Regions from separate parts of the Peteryoungia glycinendophytica genome, predicted to be linked through region 3. Evidence: predicted binding sites of a transcription regulator. Region 3 holds the regulator's gene; each other region holds the start of a gene.
The links. Region 3 encodes PhoB, which activates phosphate uptake and scavenging genes when phosphate is short. Its sites were predicted from a motif close to TGTCATNNANCTGTCAT; they were not measured.
Positions count from the first base shown of each region.

Region 1 (2,196 bases), 2.3 Mb from region 3:
GTCTTTCTCCTGGAATGTCATCGACCAGTCGCCGCATGGAGCTTTGTGGCCGACATCGGAGGTGACGGCTGCGGGACTGGTCTTTGACACCTTCGCCGCGCGGGTTTCGCCGCGCGGTCTGACGGGGCTGCTCGTTGCCCGGCTCAAACGGTCTTCGCGCGTGAAGATCGACGAAGGGGTTACGGTGACGGCCATCGATGTGGCCGCATCCGTTGCACAGCTTTCCGATGGCCGTTTCGTCTCCTTCGGGCATCTCATCGTCGCAGCGGGCCATGCCTCTTTCCCGCTCTTGTCGGCTCTCGGGCCTGTTCTGGCGCGGCCGCTTGGTCAGCCGGTCAAGGGGCAGGCCGCGCTTCTTTCCGCGCCAATGATCGCGCCCTACCTGCCGCTCCTCTATCTCGACGGTCTCTATATCGTGCCGCACGAAGGCGGGCGGGTGGCGATCGGCAGTACCAGCGAGGATCGGTTCAATGATCCGTTCACGACGGATCAGCAGCTGGGCGACGTGTTGGCGCGCGCCGTGCGGCTTGCGCCGCAACTCGCCGAGGCCGACGTCATCGAACGCTGGGCGGGGCTGCGGCCGAAGGCGATCGATCGTGATCCGATGGTCGGGCCGCATCCGGCGGCCGAGCGGGTGATCGCGCTGACCGGCGGGTTCAAGGTTAGTTTCGGACTGGCGCACGTGCTTGCACGAGCGGCGCTTGCGCCGATCCTTGGCCTTGAGGCTGCTGTGCCGGAGAGCTTTTCGACGGCACATCACCTGTCGGTCGCGGCGAGGATGGATTGATCGGGAGATGCGACTGCGGGCTTCGTGACCACATGGTCCTGAGATGTCGCATGCAGATGCTGTCGCTTGCGACCTCCCGTTTCGTCATACTGTCATGCAAATCACCTAACCACTGGGTTGCAACGGCACTTGCTAAAGTGCCCGAACCGGGCCAGGACGAGGTGCTCGACATGCGTTATGCCATCTGCTTCACGCCACCGCCCGGCGACCCGCTGACGCTTGCTGCCGCCGGCTGGCTGGGACGTAATGTCTACTCGGGGCATCCGGCCGACCATCCGGCCCTGAAGGGGCTCGGCGTGCATGAAATCGCCTTTCACACGGCACTTCCCCGTCGGTTCGGCTTTCACGCCACCTTCAAGGCGCCGTTTCGACTGAGCGAGGGCGCGAGCGAGGCGACCCTGCTGCGGGAATTGATGCATTTTGCCGGCACGATGGAGCCGGTGACGCTGTCCGGGCTTTCGGTGGGGCGAATCGGAGAGGTCTATGGCCTCGTTCTCGACCGGTCCTGTTCTGCCGTCGATCATCTGGCTGCTTCCGTCGTGCAGGCCTTCGACGGTTATCGTGCGCCGCTTTCGGAGGCGGAAATCGAGCGACGCAATCCGGACCGGTTGTCGGCGCCGCAGTTCTCCAATCTGAGCCGTTGGGGCCATCCTTATGTGATGGACGAGTTCCGTTTCCATATGACGTTGACGGGGCCGCTTCTGGCGCGGGATTTTCCGCGGATCGAGCAGGCGTTGAAGGCGCATTTTGACCCTGTGCTGGCGGAACCGGTCACCGTTGCCAATCTGGCGCTCTTTGTCGAGCCGGAGCAGGGGGCGCCATTCCAGGTGCATTCGCTGCATCCGTTGGGTCGCGTTTCCAGCCGCAAGATCGCCTGATTGCTTCGCGCCGCAGCAAAATCTGCATCGTGTCTCTCGACAGCCAGCGTCGTCGCCAATAGCCTCGCATCAAAACACGAGAGGTGAACCGATGACGACTGCTCCTTATCCCCGCGACCTTGTTGGATATGGCCGCGATGTCCCCGATCCGAAATGGCCGGGCGATGCGCGGGTCGCGGTGCAGTTCGTGGTGAATTACGAGGAGGGCGGAGAGAGCAATATTCTCGACGGCGATCCGGCTTCGGAGAACCTGCTGTCGGAAATCGTCGGCGCCCAGCCCTGGCCCGGCCAGCGCAATCTCAATATGGAATCGATCTACGAATACGGTTCGCGCGCCGGTTTCTGGCGGCTGTGGCGGATGTTTACCGAGCGCAAGGTGGCAGTGACCGTCTACGGCGTGACACTCGCCATGGCGCGCAATCCGGAAGCGGTTGCAGCGATGAAGGAAGCCGACTGGGAAATCGCCAGCCACGGCTATCGCTGGCTGGAGTACAAGGATTTTCCCGAAGAGGTCGAGCGTCAGCACATTCA
Region 1 covers NZ_VFYP01000001.1:2,757,768-2,759,963, reverse strand. The annotation lists gene FJQ55_RS13520 (NAD(P)/FAD-dependent oxidoreductase) at 1-787, shown strand, start outside; gene FJQ55_RS13515 (DUF1045 domain-containing protein) at 958-1,665, shown strand; gene puuE (allantoinase PuuE) at 1,757-2,196, shown strand, end outside.
Region 1: a site for PhoB is predicted at 867-883, ahead of FJQ55_RS13515 (DUF1045 domain-containing protein). Genes of this name have one in related genera too.

Region 2 (2,196 bases), 2.1 Mb from region 3:
TCATTTCGATAACGACGAGGCGGCCGTCCTTCGGATTGACGGCGAACTGGACGTTCGAGCCGCCGGTTTCAACGCCGATCTCGCGGAGAACCGCGATCGAGGCGTTGCGCATGATCTGGTATTCCTTGTCCGTCAGGGTCAGTGCCGGAGCAACGGTGATCGAGTCACCGGTGTGCACGCCCATCGGGTCGATGTTTTCGATCGAGCAGATGATGATGCAGTTGTCCGCCTTGTCGCGGACGACTTCCATTTCATATTCCTTCCAGCCGAGGACGCTTTCCTCGATGAGGACTTCCGTCGTCGGCGAGGCGTCGAGGCCGGAATTGATGATCTCGTAGAATTCCGAGCGGTTGTAGGCGATGCCGCCACCGGTGCCGCCCATGGTGAAGGACGGGCGGATGATGGCGGGCAGGCCGACATGGTCGAGCGCCTGGGCGGCGATCGCCATGGCATGGGCCATGTAGCGCTGCTTGCGGTCGGTCTCACCCAGGTTCCACTGGTTTTCCAGCTCGTCGAGCGCCTTGTCGAGTTCGGCGCCGGAGAGTTTTGCACGCAGTTCGTTGCGGGCAGCTTCATGGGTCTTGCGGTCGGCGTCCTTGATCTCGGTCGCATTGGCCAGCATCGACTTCGGCGTCTCAAGGCCGATGCGGGCCATGGCCTCGCGGAAGAGGGCGCGGTCTTCGGCCATGTCGATGGCAGCCGGCTTGGCGCCGATCATCTCGACATTGTAGCGGTCAAGCACGCCCATCCGCTTCAGGGAGAGCGCGGTGTTGAGTGCCGTCTGGCCGCCCATGGTCGGGAGCAGCGCATCCGGGCGCTCCTTGGCGATGATCTTGGCGACGACTTCAGGCGTGATCGGCTCGACGTAAGTGGCGTCGGCGAGGCCCGGATCGGTCATGATGGTGGCCGGGTTGGAGTTGACCAGGATAACCCGGTACCCTTCCTCCTTCAGCGCCTTCACCGCCTGGGTGCCGGAATAGTCGAACTCGCATGCCTGGCCGATGACGATCGGCCCTGCGCCAATGATGAGGATGGACTTGATATCTTGGCGCTTCGGCATGGCTCTATCCGTTCTTTGACCTGCGCGAAAAACCGGCCTGGGTGAGGGAGGTCACCGGCCGGGCGCAGAGAGATGGTCTTTTCAGGCTAGAAGCGGCTTATAGGGAAAGTCGGCGTGCAAACCAACCCCATAATTGCCGGCTTTGGCAGGAAAGTTGGGGAGGGAGGGGCGGACGGCGAATGGCGCCGATTTGGGTCGCTCTGTCACAGGAGTTTCGTGAGGATGCTCTAGGCACCGCTCAGATGCCACCGGAACCTCCCCATGACGCTCTCCACGCTTTCGCCGCACCTCAGACCGTTTTCCCGCAGCTTGAATCCGAAGCCAATTCCGCATCTGGGGACCCGCTACAATGCTGCCGGCATTTTTCTGCCGGAGCCGGGCAATACGCTCGTTTGCCACCTGGAGGCAGGGTCGGAGACGGAGGGCGTGCTGCAGGAGGTCCGCGCGCGCTATCGTGGGATGCCGGGTGGTCAGCACCTCGCCTTCACGGCCGAATCCAGCCTGCACATGACGATATTCCAGGGCATTATCGAATATAGGCGACAATTGCCCTATTGGCCGGAAGATGTGCCGCTGGAAACGCCGGTAGATGACATGACGGCGATCCTTCTTGATCGGCTTGCCGGATTTGTGCCGGGACCGGCCTTTCAGATGCAGGTCGCAGAGGCAACGCCGAACGGGCTGACGCTTGAGGGGGTGACAGAGGCGGATCGGGTCGCCTTGCGCTCGTGGCGTGATCGCCTGGCTGATCTGCTCGGTTATCGCCATCCGGACCATGACACCTATGCCTTTCACATCACCTTTGCCTACATGATTGAGCGCTTCGACGACGAGACGATGTTGATCTGGCAGTCATTCCTGGCAGAGGTGGTTGCGGAGATCCGGCAGCGGGTTGCGATCCTCTCGCTCAGGCCGCCGGCCTTTTGCAGCTTCGAGGACATGAACCATTTTGAGGAATTGCTGGTCCTAGAACCGCAGCCCTAGGCGTCAGGCGGACCGGTCACTTCCTGGCGGCATAAAAAATGGCGGGGAAGCCCGCCATTTTTCGTCGTCGGTTTCGCTTGAGGCTGCTTAAAACTCTTCCCATTCCGCGCCGCTCGGGGCAGGTTTGGCGCCTATGGCGGAGGCTATCTTTC
Region 2 covers NZ_VFYP01000001.1:2,530,984-2,533,179, reverse strand. The annotation lists gene carB (carbamoyl-phosphate synthase large subunit) at 1-1,060, opposite strand, end outside; gene FJQ55_RS12350 (DUF1868 domain-containing protein) at 1,322-2,044, shown strand; gene FJQ55_RS12345 (methyl-accepting chemotaxis protein) at 2,132-2,196, opposite strand, start outside.
Region 2: a site for PhoB is predicted at 1,262-1,278, ahead of FJQ55_RS12350 (DUF1868 domain-containing protein). Genes of this name have one in related genera too.

Region 3 (2,196 bases):
CAGCGCAACTGGGTGGCGTGAGCCGAAACGCCGTCATCGGCAAAGTACACCGGCTGAACCTGCCGGGCCGGGCCAAGGCCGGCGGCAGTTCCTCTGCGGCGCGTCCTGCCAAGCGCGCCACACAGACGCAACGCCCGACGACCTTCCAGGCCCGTCCGGCCGCCAATGCCACCACCCGCACCGTTGCCCGGGCTTCCGGCGCCACCCTGCTGAAAGAAGAAGTCGAAGTCGACGCTTTCCACGAAGTCGAGGTCAGCCGTCCGCTGAACGTCGTTGTTCCGATCTCGCGCCGTCTGGCGCTGACGGAACTGACGGAACGCACTTGCAAGTGGCCGATCGGCGATCCGATGAAGGACGACTTCCACTTCTGCGGCTGCGAAATCAACGACGCATCGCCTTACTGCACTTATCACGCAAAGCTGGCCTATCAGCCGGTGAGCGACCGCCGCAAGGCCGCTCGCTAAGCGATCGAAAGAACATCAGATGATGTAGACGGGTCCTTCGGGGCCCGTTTCTTTTGAACCGCAGGTTAAAACAAAAAGGGCCGCGACGGACAATCCTCCGTGCGGCCTCGGTTGGTTGGCAAGTGCTCGAAGCCTCAGGCTTCCATCGAATAGCCCGCACCGCGAACGGTCCGGATCACATCCTGCATGTTGGAGAAATTCAGCGCCTTGCGCAGGCGCCCGACATGCACGTCGACCGTGCGCTCGTCGACATAGATGTCGTGACCCCACACGCCGTCGAGCAGCTGCGAACGCGAGAAAACGCGGCCGGGCGAGGTCATCAGGAATTCGAGAAGCCGGAACTCGGTCGGGCCGAGGCGCACTTCGCGGCTCTTGCGGTGCACGCGATGCGTCTCGCGGTCGAGCTCGATGTCGCCGCAGCGGAGCACACTCGACAGAACCTCGGGCTTGGCACGACGGAGCATCGCCTTGACCCGGGCCATCAGTTCCGGCGTCGAGAAGGGCTTGACGACATAGTCGTCGGCCCCCGTCGCCAGTCCGCGCACTCGCTCGCTCTCCTCGCCTCGCGCGGTCAGCATGATGATCGGCAGGCGCTCGGTCTCCGGTCGCACGCGCAGGCGCCGGCAGAGCTCGATGCCCGAGACGCCCGGGAGCATCCAGTCGAGGATCAGCAGGTCCGGTACCCGTTCCTGCAGACGGATCTCGGCCTCGTCGCCGCGCAGGATCGTTTCGACCTCATATCCTTCCGACTCCAGATTATAGCGCAGGAGGACGCTCAGCGCCTCCTCGTCTTCCACCACGGCAATCTTCGGCTGCATCAGACCATCACCTCGCTGTGGCCAAGGCTCATTCGGTGATCGCACCGACGGAAGACGTCAGGTCTTCCTTCGGGCGCTCGCCTTCCGGCGGCGCACCTGTTGTCATGTAGTAGATGGTCTCCGCGATGTTGGTCGCGTGGTCGCCGATGCGCTCGATGTTCTTGGCGCAGAAGAGAAGATGCGTGCAGCTGGTGATGTTACGCGGATCTTCCATCATGTAGGTCAGAAGCTCACGGAACAGCGAGGTGTAGATCGCATCGATCTCTTCGTCCCGGTCGCGGATCGACTTCGCCTTCTCGGCGGAGCGGGTCGTGTAGACGTCGAGCACTTCCTTGAGCTGGGCGAGTGCCAGATCGGAGAGATGCTCAAGGCCGCGGGCGAGCTTGCGCGGAACGCCCGTCGCCTGGATGGCGACAACGCGCTTGGAGTTGCTCTTGCCGAGATCGCCGACGCGCTCCAGATCGGCGGCAATGCGAAGGGCACCGATGATTTCGCGAAGGTCCGAAGCGACCGGCTGGCGCTTGGCGATGGTCACCACAGCCTTTTCGCCGATTTCTTTTTCCATCGCGTCCATGACGACGTCGTCAGAGATGACCTTCTGGGCGAGTGCTGCGTCGGAATTGACCAACGAACGCACGCTTTCAGCGACCATCTGCTCCGCCAGACCGCCCATCTCGGAAATGCGGCGCATCAGGAATTTCAGTTCCTCGTCGAAGGCCGAATAGATGTGTGAGGAAGCCATAACCTAGATCCTTGATGTTGAAGTGAGCCCGATGTGACCGAGTGACCTCAGCCGAAGCGGCCCATGATGTAGTCTTGCGTGCGCTGATCGTCCGGGTTGGTGAACATCTTGTCCGTGTCGTTCTCTTCGACGAGCTCGCCCAGATGGAACATGGCCGTACGCTGGGAGACGC
Region 3 covers NZ_VFYP01000001.1:460,739-462,934, reverse strand. The annotation lists gene FJQ55_RS02275 (GcrA family cell cycle regulator) at 1-464, shown strand, start outside; gene phoB (phosphate regulon transcriptional regulator PhoB) at 599-1,282, opposite strand; gene phoU (phosphate signaling complex protein PhoU) at 1,311-2,024, opposite strand; gene pstB (phosphate ABC transporter ATP-binding protein PstB) at 2,072-2,196, opposite strand, start outside.

Region 4 (2,196 bases), 2.5 Mb from region 3:
CGGTCGGCCAGCTCGTCGTCATGCAGGGCCAGAACACGGGCAGCCATAAGAGCGGCGTTTACGGCACCGGCGCGACCGATAGCGAGTGTGCCGACGGGGATGCCGGCCGGCATCTGGACAATGGAATAGAGGCTGTCGAGGCCAGACATGGATTTCGACTGGACCGGCACACCGAAGACGGGCAGGGGCGAGAGCGAAGCCACCATGCCGGGCAGGTGAGCGGCACCGCCGGCACCAGCAATGATCACCTGGAAGCCTTCGTCACGGGCGCCCTTGGCAAAGGCATACATGCGGTCTGGGGTTCGATGTGCCGAAACGATGCGCGCTTCATAGGAGACGCCGAGTGCGTCGAGCGTATCGGCGGCGTTCTTCATGGTTTCCCAGTCGGACTGGCTTCCCATGATGATGGCGACGGGCGGGCAGTCAGCAGTCATGCTCACGTCCTTCAAGGCTCAGGCGATGATGTCGGGAATGATCTGGTCCTCAAGGGCGGTGATCCGGTCCTTGATCGCCAGTTTCTTCTTCTTCATCCGCTGGATTCTCAGGGCCTCGCAGCCGGTCGAGATCATCGCATTGATCGCCGCGTCGTAGTCCTCGTGCTCCTGGCGAAGCCGCGCCAGCGAGAGCCGGATGTCAGCCTGTTCCTGATCGGCCATCTTGTTCCCCATCTTCGCCCTGTGGCCAATCCTTAAAGGATGCCCGGTGGATTCGCGCAAGCTCCTATCATCAAATACCGGTAACGGGAAGTTATCCTTGTCCCTGATTTTCCGGGGTCGATTTCACGAAATCGCCTTCGACAAACCGCATTTCTCATGTCACATTACTTTCGCAAAGCCTGAAACTCCAGCGGATGAGGGCTGGAGGTAGGCGACAAGGAAGGACGTATCAAATGACCATACAGGCTCATCTTGACTCGCTGCAGAAGAAGCATGGGGCGCTCGAAGAGCAGCTTCATGACGCGCTGGCATCCCCCTCCGTCGACGACCGTCAGATCGCCGAACTGAAGCGACTGAAACTGCGCCTCAAGGATGAAATGGAACGCCTGAAGGCTTCCACACGCCACTAACCTTCCCATGTCGGCTGCGCCGGGATCCAATGGCCGCAAGGGCTCCCGAGATCCCGATGTATTCATGAAGCAGCCCGTCAGCTTCCCCCGCCCCGGAGTTCCCAAGGACTTCGGGGCTTTTCTTTGCCTGAAATTTTCCGGGACTTCAAAGAGTCAGGACCAGAACTGATCGAGCCAGAGGTTCATGCGGTCGAAGCCGGGGCGGCGGACGCTGTAGAAGCGGCGGGTACCCTCGGCGGTGACCTCGACCAAGCCGGCATCGAGAAGCGCTTTCAGGTGCTGGGACACGGCGGGGCGGCTGATCGGCAGGCGGCTCGCCAGATCGTTGACGGTCTTTGCTCCCCGGCGCAGATCCTCGAGGATGTGCCGCCGGTTCGGGTCTGCGATCGCCATGAAAGGGTCCGCGTTCGTCATGACCGAAAGGTTATGTCAAAGGTCGGCGTCCGGCAAGCGTTGATGTGCGGTGCAGCAAGGATCTGCGGATCAAAGGCCGAGCAGGCCCGTGCTGCCATCATAGAAGAGCTTCGCACCGGCGATGAGAACCATGCCATACATCAGCGGATAGAAGATCGCCGGCTTCATGTAGTGAACCACCTTCGCGCCGATGAGGGTCGAGACAAGGGCCACGGGCAGGAGTACGGCGGACAGGGTAAGATTGGTGCTGTCGAGTTCGCCCAGGGCAAAATAGGGGATGACCTTGATCGCGTTGAGGATGGCGAAGAAGCGGGTCGACATGCCGGTATAGCTCTTCGGGTCGAGCTTCAATGGTAGAGTGTAGACTTGGAATGGCGGGCCGCCGGCATGGGCGACGAAGCTCGAATAGCCGGCAAGGGCACCCCAGAAGGAACCGGCAACTGGCCGTTCGGGAGCTGGAGGCTTTTCTCCGCCGTCCCGTGCAGCATAACTTTCGATAAAGTAGCGCAGTGCAAAGATCAGCGAAATGCTGCCGAGGACCAGGCGCATGGCATTGGGCGAGACGAGCGTTGACGTCGCCCAGCCGAGGATGATGCCGATGATGGCGCCCGGAAGCATGACATAAAGTGTTGCCCGGTTGTTGTGCCGGCGCCAGGCCCACAGCGCCACGGCGTCCATCACCAGAAGAATCGGCAGGAAGATCGCAGCCGCCTGCA
Region 4 covers NZ_VFYP01000001.1:2,962,665-2,964,860, reverse strand. The annotation lists gene purE (5-(carboxyamino)imidazole ribonucleotide mutase) at 1-434, opposite strand, end outside; gene FJQ55_RS14535 (YdcH family protein) at 453-656, opposite strand; gene FJQ55_RS14530 (YdcH family protein) at 890-1,066, shown strand; gene FJQ55_RS14525 (ArsR/SmtB family transcription factor) at 1,220-1,480, opposite strand; gene FJQ55_RS14520 (sulfite exporter TauE/SafE family protein) at 1,550-2,196, opposite strand, start outside.
Region 4: a site for PhoB is predicted at 814-830, ahead of FJQ55_RS14530 (YdcH family protein). Genes of this name have one in related genera too.